DNA from 4 places in the Aneurinibacillus uraniidurans genome. Region 3 is predicted to be linked to each of the others. Evidence: riboswitches for the same ligand, from Rfam matches in the RefSeq annotation. Region 3 holds a riboswitch; each other region holds the start of a gene.
The links. Region 3 has a riboswitch for S-adenosylmethionine ahead of cobA (uroporphyrinogen-III C-methyltransferase). Riboswitches for the same ligand answer to the same signal wherever they lie in the genome.
Positions count from the first base shown of each region.

Region 1: it holds a riboswitch for S-adenosylmethionine, as region 3 does, so the genes downstream of both, PO771_RS03130 (sugar ABC transporter substrate-binding protein) here and cobA (uroporphyrinogen-III C-methyltransferase) in region 3, are expected to answer to the same signal.
Region 2: it holds a riboswitch for S-adenosylmethionine, as region 3 does, so the genes downstream of both, PO771_RS11285 (alpha/beta hydrolase) here and cobA (uroporphyrinogen-III C-methyltransferase) in region 3, are expected to answer to the same signal.
Region 4: it holds a riboswitch for S-adenosylmethionine, as region 3 does, so the genes downstream of both, PO771_RS11585 (methionine ABC transporter ATP-binding protein) here and cobA (uroporphyrinogen-III C-methyltransferase) in region 3, are expected to answer to the same signal.

Region 1 is NZ_CP116902.1:603,426-608,833, forward strand. It holds gene PO771_RS03110 (YbaK/EbsC family protein) at 1-446, shown strand, start outside; gene PO771_RS03115 (MerR family transcriptional regulator) at 648-1,052, shown strand; gene PO771_RS03120 (DMT family transporter) at 1,049-1,981, shown strand; gene mtnK (S-methyl-5-thioribose kinase) at 2,000-3,217, opposite strand; SAM riboswitch class I at 3,289-3,395, opposite strand; SAM riboswitch class I at 3,903-4,011, shown strand; gene PO771_RS03130 (sugar ABC transporter substrate-binding protein) at 4,101-5,162, shown strand; gene PO771_RS03135 (sugar ABC transporter ATP-binding protein) at 5,241-5,408, shown strand, end outside.
Region 2 is NZ_CP116902.1:2,257,829-2,263,236, forward strand. It holds gene PO771_RS11260 (YneB family resolvase-like protein) at 1-592, opposite strand, end outside; gene PO771_RS11265 (DUF896 domain-containing protein) at 651-875, opposite strand; gene yneA (cell division suppressor protein YneA) at 945-1,226, opposite strand; gene lexA (transcriptional repressor LexA) at 1,443-2,066, shown strand; gene PO771_RS11280 (DUF456 domain-containing protein) at 2,137-2,625, opposite strand; SAM riboswitch class I at 2,810-2,913, shown strand; gene PO771_RS11285 (alpha/beta hydrolase) at 2,988-3,815, shown strand; gene PO771_RS11290 (trimeric intracellular cation channel family protein) at 4,366-4,983, opposite strand; gene sstT (serine/threonine transporter SstT) at 5,168-5,408, opposite strand, start outside.
Region 3 is NZ_CP116902.1:3,292,782-3,298,189, reverse strand. It holds gene gabT (4-aminobutyrate--2-oxoglutarate transaminase) at 1-1,264, opposite strand, end outside; SAM riboswitch class I at 1,494-1,601, shown strand; gene cobA (uroporphyrinogen-III C-methyltransferase) at 1,715-2,557, shown strand; gene PO771_RS16475 (nitrite/sulfite reductase) at 2,575-4,194, shown strand; gene PO771_RS16470 (DUF3906 family protein) at 4,236-4,439, shown strand; gene PO771_RS16465 (sulfate permease) at 4,439-5,408, shown strand, end outside.
Region 4 is NZ_CP116902.1:2,320,803-2,326,210, reverse strand. It holds gene miaA (tRNA (adenosine(37)-N6)-dimethylallyltransferase MiaA) at 1-131, shown strand, start outside; gene hfq (RNA chaperone Hfq) at 170-409, shown strand; gene PO771_RS11590 (polysaccharide deacetylase family protein) at 564-1,355, shown strand; SAM riboswitch class I at 1,410-1,525, shown strand; gene PO771_RS11585 (methionine ABC transporter ATP-binding protein) at 1,604-2,626, shown strand; gene PO771_RS11580 (methionine ABC transporter permease) at 2,619-3,302, shown strand; gene PO771_RS11575 (pyridoxal phosphate-dependent aminotransferase) at 3,424-4,596, shown strand; gene PO771_RS11570 (hypothetical protein) at 4,657-4,794, opposite strand; gene PO771_RS11565 (magnetosome magnetite crystal formation protein family) at 4,928-5,236, shown strand.

The sequences.
Region 1 (5,408 bases), 1.2 Mb from region 3:
TACAAAATAAACTTATTGAGTTAGGCTATACAAATACGGTTGTAGAATTACCAGATAGCACTCGAACGGCTCAGGAAGCGGCAGAAGCGATAGGCTGTGAAGTTGCTCAAATCGCGAAATCGATCATTTTTCGTCTTAAAGGGTCCGATAAGCCACTGCTCGTAGTCGCTAGTGGGATCAATCGAATTAATGAAAAACAACTGGCGAAACAGCTTGATGACAAATTAGGAAAAGCTGATGCAGATTTTGTACGAGAACGTACAGGATTTGTAATTGGCGGGGTAGCACCGGTAGGGTATTCAGAATCGATTATGACACTGATTGACGAGGATCTTTTTCAATATAATGTGTTATGGGCTGCTGCTGGACATCCTAAAGCGGTATTTCAATTAACACCGGAAGAATTAGTACAAATGACAAAGGGGCAAGTTGTTTCTGTGAAATAAGAAATAGACATGTAGTGGCTATATGGTACAAGAAGCCGATTTCCATAACTGACAGGAAATTGGCTTTTTTATGTATACAATTGCGCAGCGTATAAAATTCTTGAATGGTTCTTTTACGGCTTATGTGACAATTTTATGCTTGACTTAGAGCTAACTCCAGGTTGTAGAGTAGACCCATAAAACATACCTAGGAGGAAGAACATGTATACAATCGGTCAGGTAGCAGAGCAAACAGGGTGGAGCGTGCACACACTTCGTTATTATGAAAGGATTGGTCTTATCGATTCTCCGGTACGGAAAAGCGGGGTGCGGATGTATACAGAGTCTGATATACAGTTCCTTCAGTTTTTGCGGTCACTAAAAAATACAGGCATGTCATTGGAAGATATGATGGAGTTTACGGAAGATGGGTGCATTCGAAATTTACTTGCGGAACCAGACGAGAGTCTACTTCCGCGCATCACTCGAAGAAAGGATATTCTATCCCGTCACATAGCAAAAATGAAAGCGCAGGTAGAAGAGATCCAGACGGTGATTCAGTTTACGGAGGAGAAGTTAAGCGTGTATGAAACGATGCTTCTGACAAAAAGGGAGGCGGCGAAATGAAAGGTAGCATTTATTTAAAACTGTTCGGCTTCTCGCTTATGACAGGAGCTACTTTTCATCTAGCCCCCTATGTGATGCAGTATTTCTCAGCTGCTGGCGCGGCAGGCTGGCGCTTCGGTCTAGCAGCAGGTAGTATGCTGCTTTTGTTGATCGACAAAGAAAAACTATCAGGGTATACCATTCGGAAAAATGCTGGAGCATATCTTTTCATGGGAATAACAGGGGTTTTCGGCTTTAACACACTGTTTTTTCTCGGCATGGAACAGACCTCACCTATCAATGGAGCACTTATCATGGCAACCAATCCACTCGTGACCATGCTTCTGGCTCGTATACTGTTGAAGGAACCTGCTTCTACACAACAAAAAGTAGGCGGGATTCTGGCGTTTATTGGCGTATTTCTTGTTATTACAGGCGGTTCCTGGGATGCGATTCGTCACTTGCATTTTTCTGCGGGAGATATGCTGATCATGGCGGGAAATATATGCTGGGCCTTATACGGTATTATCGGAAAGGGATTTGTCCGGGACAGCACGTCTCTACAAACTACCGCATATACGATGACAATTGGAGCCATAATGCTTATGTTTATAGCTAGTCGAACATCGGCCCCGGTACCGATTTCGTCTATCCCCCTGACAGCGTGGGCCGCGATTGTTTTTATGGCGCTAGGTATGAGTGTACTCGGATATATCTGGTGGAATGAAGGGGCGGCACGCATTGGCATTAGTCGAGCTGCCTTGTTCTTCAATCTTGTTCCGGTCGTTACCTTGTGCATTTCCCTGGTACTTGGGATGGCAGTAACAGGCGTACAAATAATCGGATCAGCACTTGTCATTGCTGGTGTGCTGTATGCATCTGGTATAACTCAGATCGCTTCGCAAAGAAAACCGATGCAAAATATCCCTAAATCAGATTGTACGGTCTAATCTAGGGATACGGATTTTTTACAAAGAAAACATAACCTGCGTATCAGTAACAAGATCTCTGATTTCCTCAATGGATGAAATCGATTCACGTCTTAAGATGAGCTCTCGTCCAATGGCGATGGCGAGCTTTTCCGAGTGAGCGCGTACAGTCGGATCTTCAATGCTTTCAATGTCCCATACATGGGCGAGGCCGACGATGCGGCGGATCGTTTTGCAGCCCGCATAACCAAGTGTATCTTGCAGAAGTCGACGCACATAATCATCCACATAGCTTGGGACAGCGGCACTTGATTCGATCGCTTTTTCGGCCCACAGTGTACGGAATTCTGCTTCAAATGTAGTCCATATGTCTGTAATCGTATCAAGCAGATACGCCTGGTATGATTCACGTTCCTGCACATTAGTGGCATGACCTTCCTGTGCCACATAGTTCAGCAGCAGGTTAGCAATGACTGCACCGATATCGAAGCCCATTGGACCGTAGTAGGCAAACTCCGGGTCGATAACTTTCGTGTCTTCTTCTGTTACCATGATGCTTCCTGTATGCAGATCACCATGCAGCAGTGCCTGCGTGCGCGTGAGAAAGCCTTCTTTCAGCTTTGCGACTTCCAGTTTCAATGCGTCATCATGCCAGAGTGCTTCTGCTTGTTCACGAATAAGCGGATTGAAGCTGTTCGTTGCTGCATCGTAATACGGATCGGTAAACACGAGGTCTTCCGTAATTTTGCATAATTCAGGATTAGAGAAGGAGACAACACGTTGTTTCTTCTCGTACGGATGCAATGCCAGATCAGACGTTAGGAACAAGGTGCGCGCCAGAAAAGTACCAATATGATTTGCAAAATTCCGATAATACTTGCGAGCAACAAGCCCTTTGCGCATAATTTCGTATGCAGACAAATCTTCCATTACGGTAAGGGCCATTTCGATGTCATAGTGGTACACTTTCGGCACGAAACCAGGACATAGCTCATCTTGGAGAATTAATGCTTCGCTTTCGATACGGGCACGGTCAAGTGTGAGCGGCCACGATTCTCCGACGACACGTGCATACGGAAGAGCCTGCTTGAAAATAATGCTTTTGTTTGAAACCTCATCCTGGATATGGAATACGAAGTTTAGGTTTCCATCCCCAATTTCACGGCTTGTAAGCTTTGCATCGGCTGGGAACAAGCCGGGGATGTTGCGCGCGTATTCTACTGCTTCTTGTTCAGTAAGCATACGGTATGTGGACATAAGTTCAATCTCCTCTCTAAACAAAAAACGCCCCTCTTGGTTAGAAAGAGGGACGTGTACATGTGTGTGCATCCTTATCTTTCAGAACCGTTGTTCTGCGGGAGTTGGCACCTTACTGTTCATGCAGCAGGTTGCCGGGTGTCATCGGGCCCGTCCCTCGACCATCTCGTGATAAGTCAATCCAAATGTAACAGTCGTACGAATTATTTGTCAAGAGTGAAAATACGCGAGAGTGAAAAAAGTGAGAGTAAAAAAGCTTGGTGGTGGCGGAGGGGATGGTAAAAACTCAGAGGGGATAAACGCTGGGGTTGCCATCCTGATTCGCTCTACTGGAGAAAAAGCTGGGTAGGGAAAACAAAAGGACGGGTTCGTTCTCTTTTGCCATCCCCTCTACCAACGAAACTTTTTCTCTCTGCGTTTTACTTTGTGAAAGAATAAAAAGCTAGAAGATCAAGAGATGTGCTTGGTTTTGAGTTATATAAAGCTATGCCGGTATGGGAGAAGGAATGAGCAATGAACGCTTTTACGCGTTGCTCATTCCTTCTCCCATACCCGCCGCCACACTTTATACAGGCTCAAGAATTCCAAGCACTGCTTTAAAAGTTTGTGAAAAAACTTGTTGACAGAATAATTTGGTAGGCGCTATGATTAGTTCCAACAAATCACATACGCAATTCGATTTTGACTCTCATCGAGAGAAGGCGGAGGGACTGGCCCGATGATGCCCGGCAACCTGCCTGTGTTCGCACAGGCAAGGTGCTAATTCCTGCAGGAGTAATCCTGGGAGATGAGAGGCTACCGATGCTTTATAAGTGGGGGCCTCTCTTTGTGTACCAAAGAGAGGCCTTTTATATTTATCACAAGTAAAAAGGGGAGTATGAGCATGGTAACAAAGACAAAACAACTCATTGCCGTTCTGCTGATTACGCTACTGGCAGCGTTCGCAGCAGGATGCGGCCAACAACCGGCTGGCGGAACAGGTGAAAAGAAAGAAGCCGCAACAGGGCCACTTGCAGGAAAGCGGATCGCGCTTGTTATGCAGCAAAATCTCGGTACCTTTTCTTCTCAGTACATTAGTGGGGTCAAAACAGAAGCTGAAAAATTCGGCGGACAGGTAACGGTGTTTGCAGCGGATAACGATCTTGGACGTATGTCTTCTAATCTGGATGCAGCCATTAACCAGAAGTTTGATGCGATTTTGATTGACCACGGTACACCTGCCGCTCTGCTAAATGGGGTACAAAATGCTGTTGCCAAACACATTCCGGTTGTCGTATTCGATGCCGACGTTAAAGCTCCGGGCGTAACGGTTCTGCAGCAAGACGATAAGCAACTGACAAAATTAACGCTGGATAAACTCGCAAAAGATGCAGGTGGCAAAGCTAACATCGTAAAAATCTGGGTAGCGGGCTACGCACCGATGGAACGTCGTCAGGCTGCTTACAAAGAATTTATGGCTAGCAACCCTGGTATCAAAGAAGTAGCCACATTCGGTGCGGCAACACAAAACACAGCACTGGATACACAGGCACAGATGGAAGCGATTCTGAAAAAATACCCGAACAAAGGTGAGATCACCGCAGTATGGGCAGCGTGGGATGAATTCGCAAAAGGTGCAACTCGTGCGATCGAGCAAGCTGGACGTACGGACATTAAAGTATACGGCATCGACATGAGCGACGAAGATCTACAGATGATCCAAAATCCGAATGGTCCATGGGTAACATCAGCAGCGGTAGACCCGAAAGACATCGGACGTGTACAAGTGCGATATGCGGCACAAAAAATTCATGGCGATAAAACACCGGATAATGTGGTGCTAAACCCGGTAGTAGTTAATCGTGAAGAACTTCCGAAAGAAAAAGTAACAACCGATCAACTGAGTCAGCATATCAAAGCGTGGGGCAACAGCACGCAAGGCATAGCAGACTGGATGAAAAAATAAGCTAGGGGAGGCCCTGCCTACTTTTATCAAGCAGGTGGGGCACATTCCTTATCCGAGAACCAGCAAGGGGGAGACAAGATGGCACAGCAGGCAGCACGTCTTATCATGACAGACATTACAAAATCGTTTTCCGGCGTGCCAGCACTTCAGGGCGTTAGCCTGACCGTACAGGCTGGTCACATTCATGCGCTGCTCGGCGCAAATGGAGCAGGAAAAAGTACACTGATGAAAATACTTTCCGGCGCG
Region 2 (5,408 bases), 1.0 Mb from region 3:
GTGATGCTTCATAACCGAGTCCGCGCAGCACAACCGCAATATCTTCAAAGGTCAATTTTTTCGCTCGCAGACGTACAATCTCCTCAATAGGCAGTTCATTGCGCTTGCGGCCACCTTGGTCGAGATTTTTCAAGTTTTTTTCCGGCCGGAATCCTTCCGCAATTGCCCGCTGCATGCCGCGCGAAATCTTATGATTGATCAGGCGGCGCTGGTATTCTTCAACAATCGCGAGAATTTCAAGCACCATCCCTTCCATCTCGGTGACTTGCAGCTCGCCATCATTATCACATGCGAACACACGCGCTCCAAGCTTACGAATCTGATGCAGAAGTGCAATCTTACTATTGCCGCGCCCAAGCCGTGTCTCATCTTGTACGAGGATCGCTTCCGCTTCTCCATTCGTCAAAAGATCAAGCGCTTCGATCATGCCGGTACGCTCCATCTCGAATCCGCTCGCTTTTTCCTCGATCTCTCGTACAACCTGCCACCCGTGCTGACTCGCATACTGGCGCAGTTCCTCACGCTGTCGCACAAGGCTTGTCTCCTGTTCCTTCCGCTCTGTGCTGACGCGTGCATATATGACAACGTTCATACTATATTCTCCTCATCTACGTATTAAAAAAACCCTCCGGCTAGCAGGAGGGTTTTTGTCAATGCTTCGGCTTGTGCTTCTTCGAAATCGGACCAAGATCTTTCCCGTCTTCATCCACCAGGTGAATCGATTCGAGGTTGACTTGCAAAGATTGGCGTACAGCCTGAATATATTCAGCACGAAGCGCTTTCTGCTCCGCCTTCTCGTTATCCGTAAGGCCTGCCGGCGTTTTCGCTTTAGCCGCCAGTTCGTTAATTCGACGAATTTTCTCTTCCGTTACCATGCGTGAACCCCTCTCATAAAACATGAGTATTATTATAACACAGTTCTAGCATGGAATAAACGTTCGTAATTACGATTCTAGCGGAACGATCAATACGTCCCCTGGATGGATAATAGCACTGCTCAACTGATTCTCTTGCTGTATGTAATACATGAGTTCCTGGGTAGACATATGCGCCTGTTCGTTATAACGTTTCGCAATTTTCCAAAGCGTATCCCCGGCCTGAACGGTAACCTCGATGCCCGCTGGCTTCGTAGACTGGTCGCCCCCGATCGATGCAAATACAAGGCTCGCCGTGCTGCATACACACATTCCGATGATCATTCCGATCCATAATGACTTCCTGCTCATATTCACTTCCCCTTCCCGTATGTCTGCTTCTATGATTGATTATATGCTTGTCCTGTTGTAATAGAACGCCCACCAAAATAAGAACGTTCGTTCTGAAATCATAGTAAACCGAACCTGTGTTCTTGTCAACAAAAATTCGAACTTATGTTTGTATATAGCGAACAATACTGATATAATAGGAACAAAATATACCGTGGGGAATGGAGTTGTAAATCTATGAAAAAGCTTTCCAGCCGCCAGCTTGCCATCCTGGATTACATAAAGCGCGAAGTCAAAGAAAAAGGATATCCGCCTTCTGTCCGTGAGATCGGAGAAGCCGTTGGGCTTGCTTCCAGCTCAACTGTTCACGGTCATCTCGCTCGCCTGGAGAAAAAAGGGCTGATTCGTCGCGATCCGACTAAGCCGCGTGCCATTGAGATTCTAGATGGTGAAAGAGGAGATCTTGAACCAATAGGGATTAAGACTGTCACCGTCCCAGTCCTGGGCAAAGTCACAGCAGGTCTGCCTATTACCGCTGTAGAAAATGTAGAAGAGCATTTTGTTCTACCGGAGAACATGGTAGGAGCGGATACTGTCTATATGCTGCGCATTCAAGGCGAAAGCATGATAGACGCCGGAATTCTCGATGGCGATTACGTAATCGTCCGTCAGCAGCAGGTTGCCAATAATGGAGATATTGTTGTGGCGATGACCGAGGAAGACGAAGCAACTGTGAAGCGCTTCTTTAAAGAAAAAAATCACATCCGCCTTCAACCAGAGAATCAATCCATGGAACCAATTTTACTTCCAGCTGTAACGATTCTTGGCAAAGTTATCGGCGTATACCGCAACATTCACTAAGCCATACAAGAAGAAAGAAGACCCGCTGACTTTTAGTAGCCAGTGGGTCTTCTTTCTTCTTATATACGCGTTATAACACAACGATCAGGAACCAGATAATCATAACCAGTTGAATGATAATTTTTGCAACGGTGCTGCTTAAAAATCCGAGTACCGTTCCAGTCGCAATTCGCATTGCCAAGGCCCCTTTTCCTCGTACCACCTCAAGGCCCCAGACCGCAAGAAACGGACCAACCAAAATCGCAAATGGCCCCAGAAAAGCCCCGAGAAGCAGCGGTCCAGCCAATAGGCCGACCGTAGCCACGATCATGGACCATTTATCTCCCCCATACTTTTTCAGAAAATACGCGTTCGATAGCAAATCTGCCCCGATCAATAAAGCTGTCAGTACGGTCATCGGAACCCAGAACGTCCACGTTAACGGTACATGACCGAGCGCAAATTTGTATGTTAAAAATCCAATCCACACAAGCAGTGCATCAGGAATGATCGGGATTATAACACCCGCCAGGCTTAACAAAAATAACACGCCGATTCCTGTCCAAATTATCGCATCCACAGCCATCCCTCCTTTTTTTATCTTATCATGTTTTTATTTGGTATATGTTTATGTACGCAGTATTTTAGTACAATTAATTCATAGTATATAAATAAGAATTGTTTATATTAATCCTTGACGCCCGATTCCGCTTTTATATATACTAATCATAACGATATCGGTTGAACTTTATATGGTGATCCATTTCTTATCAAGAGCGGCGGAGGGAATAGGCCCGATGAAGCCCGGCAACCAGCAATTCTGCAAGGTGCCACATCCTACAGAACGAGTGGTTCTGACAGATGAGGAAGCGGACTTTTGCATTCACTTGTCCCTTTTCTCCGTACAGAATAGGGATTTTTTTATTTCAGGAGGCGACAATTATGGAACGAGTCATTCACATTTCCTACGATAAAATTGAATTAGCGGCCACTGTTCATTATCCAGCGCCCCACACACGCTGCGACCCGAATAAACGCTGGCCCGCGATTATTATTTGTCACGGATTCGTCGGTAGCCGAATCGGTCAGAACAGACTGTTCGTAGAGGCTGCACGTCGATTTGCTGAAGAAGGCTATTTCGTGCTCCGGTTTGATTATGCCGGATGTGGGGAAAGCGGCGGGAAATATGGCGACAATACAATGGAATCATTCATTGCCCAAACACGCCACGTACTCGACTATGTACGAAGTATCGATTGTGTCGACGCCTCGCGCATTACCTTGCTTGGACACAGTCTGGGCGGTGCCGTTGCTCGTCTGACAGCTAATCGCGATTCGCGCGTATCTTCTTTAATTTTATGGGCGCCAGTTGCACATCCATTTTATGATATTGTCCGCATTGTCGGCCGTGATGCATATGAAGAAGCCGAACAAACAGGCACGACGGATCATCTCGGATATGCCCTCCGCCCTGCATTTTTTCATTCACTTGCTCATGTGCAGCCATTAGCTGATACGGCGTCTGTATTTTATGGAGATGTATTTGTCGCACACGGCACAAATGATACAGACATTCCGTGCGATTATTGCGGCTTGTATCGTGAATCGCTGCGGCGACGCGCGGCTGGACGGTGTGACACAAAGCTAATTGACGGAGCGGACCATGTCTTCGCCTCTCTTGCTGGACGACGCGAATTATTCTCAGCTACTTCCGACTGGCTTGCGCAAGTTGAAGCGCAAAAAAGTGAATGGAGCGACTGGACGATCTAGCCTCTTTTTGTAGAATCAACAAGGGTTGGTGAGAGGGAGTAGGAGAAGGAAGGAGCTCTCGCTTCGGTACACTTGCACGGAAGTGGGGACTGTCCGCTCCGGGAGACCGACGAACGTGCCCGCAAAGAAAGGACTACGATGTTGATTCATCGAAGAATTGCGGGCAAAGGCTCGTTCGCCGCTCTCCCTCCGCTGTGTAGGCGCATACAGGCGCTCTTTCTCCTTCCTTCTCCCACTCCCCGCACAACGTTTTGATTTACAAAAAACTCTCTTCGCCAGAATGGATTTGCTCGGGTAGCCACTGTCTTTTCGAAAGCCTGCTTCCTTTATTTTTTACCTGCATAGCAAAGCTCAGCTTCTTGATATTGCTTGATGATGTTTCCCCAAAGTATGCTAGGAGCGGACAGCCCCTACTTCGTAGCGAAGTGACGAGGCCCTACCCGATCCCGGCTCCTCCACCACACTTTGGCGAAACCCTCCACCAAGAAAAACAAGGCTGTCCCGTTCGCCATCTTCTGACTTTCGGGACAGCCTATTTCTTATGACGATATTAGATCAAACCTTTCTGCAAACCACGGCGCGGCAAGCGCCATTTATAGAAAACAGACAACATACGCAGAACCGTAATGAGCGCACACAGCCCATACAACTGTATCGGATTGGAATGGGAAATGATCCCCGTTCCGATGAGAAGTCCGGCAAGAATCGCCCACAATGCATAAATCTCATCGCGCAGCACCATCGGCCTACGTCCAGCCAGCACATCGCGAATCATACCGCCACCGATTCCGGTCATAACGGCCGCTACCATAACCGCACTTAGCGGACGACCCAACTGTGTTGCATACAACGCCCCCTGTACGGCAAACGCTGCCAGTCCAATTGCATCCAGCAGCTGTTCCCAGCGCTTCCAATATCGAATTAGCGCAACCGGCAGGCAGAAACAAATTGCCATCGCAATGGTCGCCGTCCACAGAAGGGGTCCCTGCTCCCATAAGGTCGGAACCGGAATGCCGATAAAAATATTGCGCAGCACTCCACCGCCAAACGCCGTGGCCATTCCAAGGACGAATACGCCATATATATCATATTCCTCCTCCATGGCTACGACTGCACCACTCAATGCGAACGCAATTGTCCCAATCACGTTCAGGATATCCCATGTCATGACTGCTCCCCCTGTATTTCTTGTGTTGTTTTATCTTTTTACAGCGTATCAAGAATCTGAAAAAAAAGAAAGAGAAGTTCATCCGCTTCTCATGTAGTGATTAATCATCCAGATAATAAAAAACTACACCTCCAATTGTTAGTCGCTTCTAACAATTAGGGTGTAGTTCAATCAGATTTCTTCTTTATGCTACTTTGTTGATATTTATTTCTTTTCCTTCTTTACGCCGCTCTTTAAATTCAGCTGTTGCTGTGAAAAGTACGTCTGTAGATGAGTTAAGCGCTGTTTCACAAGAGTCTTGTAAAACACCGATGATAAAGCCTACTCCAACTACCTGCATAGCAACATCAGCTGGGATTCCAAATAAGCTGCATGCTAGAGGAATCAGTAACAAAGATCCACCAGCAACCCCTGAAGCACCACAA
Region 3 (5,408 bases):
GCATTAATACGCGAAGCACATTGCCAAACAGACCAGCGTTTAATGTAATAAGTCCACGTTTGTTAGCTTCAGCAACGAGATGAGTGACAACGTCTTTGTTTGGTTCGCGTGTTGCACGGTCCGTAACAAATTCAATGGCACACATCGAGCCGAGGCCACGCACATCTCCAATTATATCGTATTTCTCAGCAAGACGGTTGAAGCGATCCATAACTTTAGCGCCAACTGCGTTAGAACGTGCATTCAAGTCGTGCTTTTCAATCATATCAAGTACAGCCAGTGCTGCGCGGCAACCGAGTGGGCTTCCTGCGTATGTGCCGCCGAGTTCGCCTGGGTTTGCTGCGTCCATGATTTCTTTGCGACCGATAACACCACTGATTGGTAGACCTGCACCTAATGATTTAGAGATCGTCATCAGATCTGGTACAACATCGAAATGATCAATCGCGAATGTTTTACCTGTACGGCAGAAGCCAGTTTGAATTTCATCGGCTACGAATAACATGCCGTGCTCTTTACAAATTTTTGCTACGCCTTGTACGAATTTTTTAGATGGAACGACGAAGCCGCCTTCACCTTGTACAGGCTCCATTACAACGGCTGCAACCATTTCTGGTGCAACGTCGCCTTTCAGGAATGTTTTGAATTCGTCGAGGATGTATGTGTCATAATCTTCCTCTGTCATGCCTTCTGGACGACGGTAGGAGTAGTGGTATGGTGCTTTATAGATTTCAGATGCGAACGGACCGAATTCGTATTTGTACGGTTTTACTTTGCTTGTCATGGACATGGTCAGCAGTGTACGACCGTGGAAACCGCGTGAGAATACGATAACAGCCGGGCGTTTTGTATATTTACGAGCGATTTTAACCGCGTTTTCTACTGCTTCTGCGCCACTGTTAAGGAACATAACTTGTTTGTCATGATCTCCTGGTGCAAGTTTTGCCAGGCGTTCTGCGAGTTCGATGTATGGTTCGTACATCATTACGTTGAAGCCTGTGTGAATGTATTTATCAACTTGATCATGCAGGGCTTCAACTACCTCTGGTGCACAGTGACCAACGTTAATTGTACCGATTGCGCCTGCGAAATCGATGAATGTGTTGCCGTCTACGTCAGTAAGGAGTGCGCCTTCCGCGCGTTCTACAAATGTAGGAATGCCATAGCTAACGCCTTTTGGAACGTACTGTAGGCGACGGTTGAGAAGCTCTTGTGCTTTTGGGCCTGGCACTGGTGTTTTTACATTGGCAAATTTATAAGACATGGGTAAGGACCTCCTATATGTGTAATTGCAATATAAAACTATGCAATAATGATGCCAAACTTAAAAAAGAAGAAAAACAAAGAGTTTTCACGCAAAAAACGCAGATTTTAAGTCTAATATGACTTAAATATTATCAATTATGAATTAAATAAAAGTCTTGATGTTTCTAAAAAGTGCGTATATAATCAGATTCAATTATAAAACCAACTAAACGAATACGAATTCTTCTTTCTTATCCAGAGAGGCAGAGGGACTGGCCCGATGATGCCTCGGCAACCATTAAACCGCAGTGGTTTGAACGGTGCCAATTCCAGTAGCGTACGCTTGAAGATGAGGAAGAAGGGAACGCCATTATGGTGATTACGCCCTTCTTCTCTTACGAGGAAGGGCTTTTTGTACGTTATAAGCTGATTAATCTCATAAAAATACTTGAAGAATTGAGGGAGACAGATGCGGAAAGGAAAAGTATATCTGGTAGGAGCTGGCCCTGGAGATCCAAAGTTAATCACGGTACGAGGTGCAGAGTTGATTAGAGAGGCAGATGTGATTGTATATGACCGACTCGTCCATCCTCATCTGCTGACATATGCACGGGACGGAGCCGAGCTTGTGTACTGTGGAAAATTATCAGGCAATCACAGTATGCCGCAGGAGCAGATCAATCAGGAACTGGTGCGTTATGCACAAGCAGGCCGACAAGTCGTACGACTGAAGGGAGGAGATCCGTTCGTATTCGGGCGAGGGGGAGAAGAGGCGGAAGCTTGTGTAGAAGCAAACATTTCGTTTGAAGTTGTTCCGGGTGTGACAGCAGGCATTGCTGCTCCGGCATATGCAGGTATTCCGGTGACACATCGGGAGCATGGCTCATCGTTTGCTATCGTCACCGGTCATGCAAAAGCAGGAAAGTCGCCAACGATTGAGTGGGAAAAGCTGGCGACAGCGGTTGATACGCTCGTTTTTTATATGGGAGTAGGGAATCTGCCGGAGATTGTAAACGCATTGGTGTTTCATGGCCGTAGGGATGATACCCCCGTGGCACTGGTTCGCTGGGGGACATATATCGATCAGCAGGATACGCTCGTTGGCACGCTTGCGACCATTGTGGATGATGTGAAGCGCACGGGCTTTACATCCCCGGCCATTATTATCGTGGGTGATGTAGTCAAACTACGTGAGAAGTTGGCTTGGTTCGAATCGAAGCAGCACATCGTTCGCAATAGTAGTAGCGGGCAGGGGCTGATACGCCGCCTGCCGCAAGTCGCAGCCGCAGCTGGCTCGGCACATATTCAATAGAAGAAAGGGAGATGACGATGGGATACACACCAGTATGGGAAGCGAATAAGGAGAAGCTGAACAAGATGGAACTTGTGAAGCTTCAAAAAGATGGCTTGGATATTATTGAGGATATCCGAAACAACTTTTCCAAAAATGGATTTGACTCCATTCCAGCAGAAGACATGGATTTGTTTAAATGGGCAGGGGTTTATCAGCAGAAGCCAAAAAGCGATGGGTACTTCATGATGCGGGTCCGAATTCCATCTGGCATTTTGTCTGCGGAGCAGGCGCGTACGCTTGCAGGCATTGCCCGTGATTATGGACGTGATCTCGTTGATATCACAACGCGGCAGGCGATCCAGTTTCACTGGCTGACAGTAGAGCAGTTACCGGACATTTTTGACCGACTGGCGGCGGTTGGGTTGTCTTCCTTTGAAGCATGTGGAGACTGTCCGCGGACGATTGTCGGCAATCCGCTGGCAGGAATCGATCCGTATGAGTTGATTGATACAACAACGCTTGTACAGCAGTTGAGTGATACATTCCTTGGGAATCGTGATTTCTCGAATCTGCCGCGTAAATATAAGATTTCTATTTCATCTAATGTGTACAATGCAGGTCACGCTGAAATTAATGACCTGGCGTTTACTCCGGCTTCGAAAGTGATCGATGGGGAAGAAGTGATCGGCTTTCATATTTGGGTCGGCGGTGGATTGTCAGCACGCCCGTATTTGGCACAAAAGCTGGACGCCTTTATCCGTCCAGAGGAAGTGGTCAACGTATCGGTTGCGGTTACGGAAGTTTTCCGTGACTATGGCTACCGTGAGAAGCGCCATCATGCGCGACTTAAGTTTCTTGTCGCAGATTGGGGAGCTGAGAAATTCCTGTCTGTATTGAAAGAGAAAACAGGTGAGCTGGAAACAGCCGGAGACGACCGGACAATCGGCTGGAATGCAGGGTATTTCACAGGTGTTCACAAACAGCGTCAGGAAGGGCTGAACTATGTTGGACTTTCCGTTCCGGTTGGCCGTCTGGATGCAAATGAATTAGAAGAACTGGCACGTCTGGCAGATGAGTACGGTAACGGCTCGCTTCGCACATGTAATTCCCAGAACATTGTGCTTACAGATATTCCGGATGCGAATGTGGCGGCACTTTTGGAAGAACGTGCACTTGAGCGTCTAACTCCGGAACCGAAGCAGTTCACAGCCTTTGCGGTTTCTTGTACGGGCAACGAGTTTTGTAATCTTGCACTTGTGGAGACGAAAGAAAGAATGCGTCAGCTTGCTTCCTTCCTGGATGAAAACATTGAGCTGGATGAACCGATCCGTATGCATATGATCGGCTGCCCGAATTCCTGCGGTCAACGGAATATTGCTGATATTGGATTCCAGGGTGCGCTGGTGAAGACAGACGATGGTATGCAGGCGGCGTTCGATGTTTTTGTTGGCGGTACATTAGGGCTGGAAGCTAAGTTTAATGAGAAGCTAAAAGGACGTATTCTGGCGGATAAATTGCCGCATGTCGTCTTACAGCTTGTAGCGTTCTATAAAGAAGAGAAGCAGGATGGGGAAAGTTTCTTCCATTTCGCGCAGCGAGTTGGAACGCAAACCTTCTCCGAGCGAGTAGAAGCTGTGCTTCAGCAGCTGGCGTAACCTGATCGGGTAGCGCGGATGGTGAAAAAGGGGGAAGAACCGTGTTTCTGTACAAATTTGAAGTAATCTTTGAGGATCGAACAACAGCGGGGCTTGTCATCCTGCATGAAAATGAAGAAAAGGCATTTCAAAGTGCACAGAATGAGCTAGAGCGCTACTTTATTCCGAACAAGCCAGTGGCAGAGCTTGCGATTATTGAGAAGAAACTAGCAGGGCCGGGACGCGGCTACGTGGTGGAAGCATAATGCTTACGTATATTGCTATCGGAGTCGGACTGTTTTTTGCTATGAACATCGGAGCGAGCGGAACCGCCGCTTCGATGGGCGCTGCGTATGGTGGTGGGGCGATTCGGAATAAGCGTCTGGCGATGGTGATTGTGGCCGTAGCTGCGCTGTTAGGTGCCGTGATTGGCGGCGGAGAAGTGGTGAAGACGATTGGCGGCGGCATCGTTCCGACCCATCTGCTTAGTGTGCAGACGGTGATCGTAATTCTTGCGTCGGCTACGCTAACGCTGTTTTTCGCCAATATGATGGGAATACCGCTCTCGACTAGTGAAGTAACGGTTGGCTCGATTGTAGGAGTTGGGCTTGCTTATCGGGAGGTGTTCGTCGCCAAGCTAGCGGTTATCATTTCGTTCTGGATTCTCGTTCCAATCGTAGCATTTGGGATTGCCTTTACACTTGGCAAGCTGATTGGGCGAGCGGAGCAGAAGTGGCCGGCTTTGCAGGGGCAGGGAAGCTGGCGGCGTTGGCTTAGTTATCTGCTGGTAACAGGTGGTGCGGTTGAAGCATTCTCAGCCGGGATGAACAATGTAGCGAATGCCGTCGGTCCGCTTGTCGGTGCCAAAATTATGACGACGGAAGCAGGTATCTGGATTGGTGGCCTGTTCGTAGCATTGGGAGCAATTTTGCTCGGTGGAAAAGTACTGGAGACGAACGGCAAGAAAATTACATCGCTCTCTCTTCTTCAAGGAAGTGTCGTCTCGTTCACAGGTGGACTGCTGGTTATTATTGCGTCTGTATTTGGTATTCCAGTGCCGCTTGTCCAGGCAACGACGTGCGCTATTCTTGGTGTTGGCACGGCGGAGAATGGATTCCGTCTATGGCAGAAAAATGTGATCCGCCAGATTATCAAGGTATGGGTCGTGTCCCCTGTGACATCGCTTGTCGTATCGTATGCGATGGTAAATCTGCTATTACAGCCGAATCCATACG
Region 4 (5,408 bases), 970 kb from region 3:
AGCTGACATGGTTCCGGGCGATGAAGGATATCGTCTGGTTTGATCTTACACCGGGTACAGACCTTGCGGGGACTTATGAAGCAATTTATAAGTTAACGGAAGGAAAGTTCGGACAAGCGCCGAATATATAAACCTTAATCTTAAAGATAAAAATAGGAGGGTACTTAACATGGCCAATACAATTAATATTCAGGATACGTTTCTTAATCATCTGCGGAAGGAAAACGTGCCTGTTACGATTTACCTCGTGAATGGGTTTCAACTACGTGGTCTGATTAAAGCGTTTGATAATTTTACAGTTGTGATTGATACGGAAGGTAAGCAGCAGCTTGTATACAAGCATGCGATCTCGACATTCCTCCCGCAGCGCCCGGTATCCCTGATGCCGGACAATGCGACTAACAACTAACGTATGGCCACATCGAGCCGGACAGCTACATTGCTGTTCGGTTTTTTTCTGTTTTATCTGCTGACGTTGCTTGTAAAACAGGGTAAGATAAAGGTCGGTAGCAAAGAGAAGCTACTAGAGAAGATAGAAAAAAGCGACAGGAGATATAGGGAACATGAAAAAGGTAACAGCAGTCGTTCTATTCGTGCTGCTCATGTGTGTGACGCTGTATCATGTATCTGGAGAAACAAAACCAAAACTGCCGGATACGGGCGTTGTGGTACTCGGGTATCATCATCTGCTGCGGGACGAAGAAAATAAGAAGTTTCGCGACAATCCATCTGTATTATCGGTGGCAGCGTTCGAGCGCCAGATGTCGTTCTTGCATGAAGCAGGCTATCATACAGCTACCCTTCCGCAGCTGCAGGAATATGTAGAAGGAAAAATAAAGTTGCCGCACCGGACGGTCGTGCTGACATTTGATGATGGGTATCGCAGCAACTATCGGTACGCGTACCCGATCTTGAAAAAGTACGGATATACCGCCACGATATTTGCTATTGGCGATGCGATTCAAGATCGTAACTCTGGCTTTCATCCAGATGAACTTGATTATATTAGCCGGGATGATATGCCAAAATATGTGGACGTCTTCGACATTCAATCGCACACGTATGCCATGCATAATAAAACATTGTGGATTAGCAACATGATTATGAAACCGAAGGCTGCGGTGCTTGCCGATCTGCTAAAATCGAAAGAGATGTTTCATGCTCGTTATTTCGCCTATCCGTATGGCTCGTATACAGCGGAAACCGTTAAGATGGTCAAACAGGCAGGATATGAACTGGCATTTACGACGAAATATGGGAAAGTGCAGCCTGGTGATCCACCGCTCATGCTCAAGCGCATTCTTGTTCATCCAGGTATAACTGATCAGCAGTTTAAAGCAATTTTTTCTGATTGACACGATTGTTCTGACATGATACATTCATATCTGTTGATTTATAACTTAATATGAAGCTTATCAAGAGAGGTGGAGGGACTGGCCCGATGAAACCCGGCAGCGGCGGCATCATGCTATAAGCTGTGCCAATTCCAGCGGAGCGGCTTTACGCGTACTCTGAGAGATAAGAGAGTTAAACATCCCCCTCTTTTGTCTGCACAAAAGAGGTTTTTTGTTTTATATATAAATTATAATGAGGAGGACCTTCGTTGATTTCCATTCGCAATGTAGTTAAAACATACGGCAGTGGCGACACGGCTGTTCATGCGATTAAAAACGCTACGATTGAAATTGAGAAAGGCGAGATTTTTGGAGTAATCGGCTTTAGTGGTGCCGGAAAAAGCTCGCTGATCCGTTGTGTTAATTTGCTTGAACGCCCGACATCCGGTTCGGTTATTATTAACGGGACGGATCTGACAAAACTATCACAAGATCAGCTGCGCCAGGCCCGCCGCAAGATCGGCATGATTTTTCAGCATTTTAACTTACTATCCTCTAGCACCGTGTTTGAGAATGTAGCAGCACCGCTTCGTCTGACGAAAACACCAAAAGCAGACGTTCAGAAAAAAGTAAACGAGCTGCTCGAACTTGTTGGTCTAGCGCATCGTGCGCAAGCGTATCCATCCCAGTTATCTGGTGGTCAGAAGCAGCGTGTGGCGATTGCGCGTGCGCTTGCGAACGATCCGGAAATTTTGCTGTGCGATGAGGCAACCTCTGCCCTCGATCCGCAAACAACAGAGTCCATTCTTGACCTTTTGCTTGATATTAATAAGAAATACGACTTGACGATCATGCTCATTACGCATGAGATGCATGTTGTGAAGAAGATTTGTGATCGGGTAGCGGTTATGGAAGAAGGAAACGTGGTCGAGATGGGGACCGTTCTCGAACTATTCTCTCGTCCACAGCAGCAGACGACCAAAAACTTTATTCGTAATATTTTTGATGATCAGCTTCCGGAAGGTTTTCTGGATCGAGTACAGCATGTGCCTGGGAGCCGTCTTGTGCGTCTAACGTTTATTGGCGAAAGCACCGGGCATCCGGTATTAGCTGAGTTGACAGAGAAGTTTCAATTGAAGCCGAATATTTTGTTTGGCCACATTACCCAAATTAAGGACACGCCATTCGGCTATCTCGTCATTGCCATTAATGGGGATAGTGCGGTGCTTGATAACGCAGTAGAGTATGTGAAGCAGCAAGGAATTGGAGCGGAGGTGATTGAGCATGTTTAATGGAATGGACCCACAGTGGGATTTGTATCTTCCCGCGCTGCAGGACACGTTATACATGGTCGGCCTGTCGGTGTTTTTTGCTACACTCATCGGGATCCCGCTCGGCGTGCTGCTTGTGATCACACGCCCTGGCCACATTATGGAACAGCGTGTCGTGTACCAGATTGTTAGTACGATTATTAATATTATTCGTTCCGTGCCATTCATTATTCTGCTGTTTGCAATCATTCCGTTTACGAAGTTTGTAACAGGTTTATTTATGACAGAAGGAACGTTTATCTTTAAAGAAGGGGCGATCGTGCCGCTTGTTGTGTATGCAGCGCCTTATATCGCGCGTCTGATGGAGTCTGCTCTCTTAGAAGTAGATGCGGGCATCATTGAAGCGTTTCAGGCGATGGGAGCAACACGCCGTCAGATTATCTTTAAAGTAATGTTGAAAGAAGCACGTCCATCTTTAGTGCTTGCGATTACGATTGCATTGATTGGATTGATTGATGCTACGGCGATGGCAGGCGGACTGATTAGTGCAGGCGGACTTGGAAACGTAGCATATACGTACGGATTCCAACGCTGGGATACGCTGGTCATGGTCATCACGGTTGTTATTTTGATCGTCATGGTACAGTGTTTGCAAATGATCGGGAACTTCATTGCCCGCTCGATGCGTAAAGATTAACGTGTGTATACAGGCGGCATGTGCGGAGAAAGTAAGGGGCTTTCTTCGCCAGATCGCCTTTTGTTTTCGAATATGTTTTCGTAATTTTCCACCAGTTTCGGATAGTAAGGAGAGAAGAGACATGAGTTTTATACCTTCGGACGCGATGAACCGACTGCCGACACAGTTTTTTGCCGGTTTGACCCGGAATGTACACCGCATCGTGCAGGCAGGACATGATGTCATTAATGTAGGACAAGGAAATCCTGATCAGCCCACACCGCCGCATATTGTCGCAGCGATGCAGCGGGAGGCAGCGAATCCGCTGCACCATAAATATTCGCCTTTCCAAGGGCGGGATGAACTGAAAGAAGCGATTGCGCACTGGTATAAGCAGGAGCGCGGTGTAGAACTTGATCCGTATACGGAAGTGGCGATTTTATTTGGCGGCAAGGTGGGACTTGTTGAGTTAAGCAACATTTTCTTAAATCCAGGCGACGTCTGCCTTGTACCAGATCCGGGTTATCCAGATTATTGGTCTGGTGTGGCGATGGCAGGTGGGGTAATGGAAATGATGCCGCTGCGTGCTGAAAACGATTTTCGCCCGGATTTTACGAAAATTGCCCCTGATGTTGCGGATCGGGCCAAGATGATGTTTCTAAACTATCCGAACAATCCAACAGGTGCGGTGGCGACGCCAGAACTGATCGAGGAAGCGGTACGGTTCTGCCTTGATCACAACATTTTGCTCGTACATGACTATGCGTACGGTACGATTGGATTCGATGGGGTGACACCGCCAAGCTTCCTTGCTCATCCAGATATGAAGCAGGCCGGGATTGAGGTATATACGTTGTCTAAAACGTACAATATGGCTGGGTGGCGTGTTGGATTTGCGCTTGGAAATGCAGAAGTCATTCGGCTGATCAATTTGTATCAGGATCATTATTTTGTCAGTCTATTCGGGGCGGTACAGATGGCGGCGGTCGAAGCGTTAACCGCTTCCCAGCAGTGTGTGTATGATCTGTGTGCCAAATACGAGTCGCGCCGCAATGCCTTGTATAACGCATTACAGCGCATCGGCTGGCAGGCAAAGCCATCATCTGGTTCCTTTTTTGCCTGGCTGCCGGTTCCAGATGGATATACATCATCGTCATTTGCTGATCTGCTGCTGAACGAAGCGCATGTAGCCGTTGCTCCAGGAGTTGGCTTTGGAGCAGAAGGAGAAGGGTATGTGCGTGTTGGACTGCTCGTGGATGAACCGCGTCTTGAAGAGGCAGCAGAGCGGATTGCACAGTTACAATTGTTCAGATAAGGTGTACCGACACAAAAGAACCCGGACGGGAATGAATCCTGTTCGGGTTCCTCTTGTATACTAGTGTGCTTGGGTTTCGCTATCGCTATCGGTCTTTTGTTCAGCCGGCTCATCTACTTTACAGTCTCCACAAATCCAGTGAGATCCTGTCTCCTGGTTCTGATTTGTTGTTTTGCCGCAGTTATCGCATGTAATCATGTCGTTTCCTCCTAAACAAAAGATGGGATATAGTTCTAGTGTATACGGAATTGCAAAAAAAGCAAATGATGTTAATGAAACAATTTCGGGAGTGAACCGTATACACGATATAAAGACTTGGGGGTAGCGCATAATGAATACAAAACCTGCCTGTATTATTATTCATGCAAGTACGTTTTTTGCTCCGATTATTGTGCCGCTTTTATTTATGCTGCTCGCGCAGGATGATTATGTGAAAGAGAAAGCGACGGAAGCGCTGCTGTTTCATGTGATGATGATAATTGCTGCGGGTATTGCCGCGATTCTTATCATTGTGCTAATTGGATTGGTGCTTGTGCCGATTGTTGGACTTATTGCCCTGTATTATCCGCTGAAAGGGATATGGTACGCCATTGAAGAGCGTCCTTTCCATTATCCGATTGTGCACAACTGGGTGCGATAACGATCAAAGTAAAAAAGTCAGTAATAACGCGGGTTTTGTCTACAAGCAGCGCAACGCTTTCGGGAGATGAATGGAGCATGAGTAGTTCGCATTACAGATCATTTAACGCAATAAAAAGAGCCGGCATAAACCGGCTAGGGGGGTATTGGTATTGTATCTTAGAATTTGGACT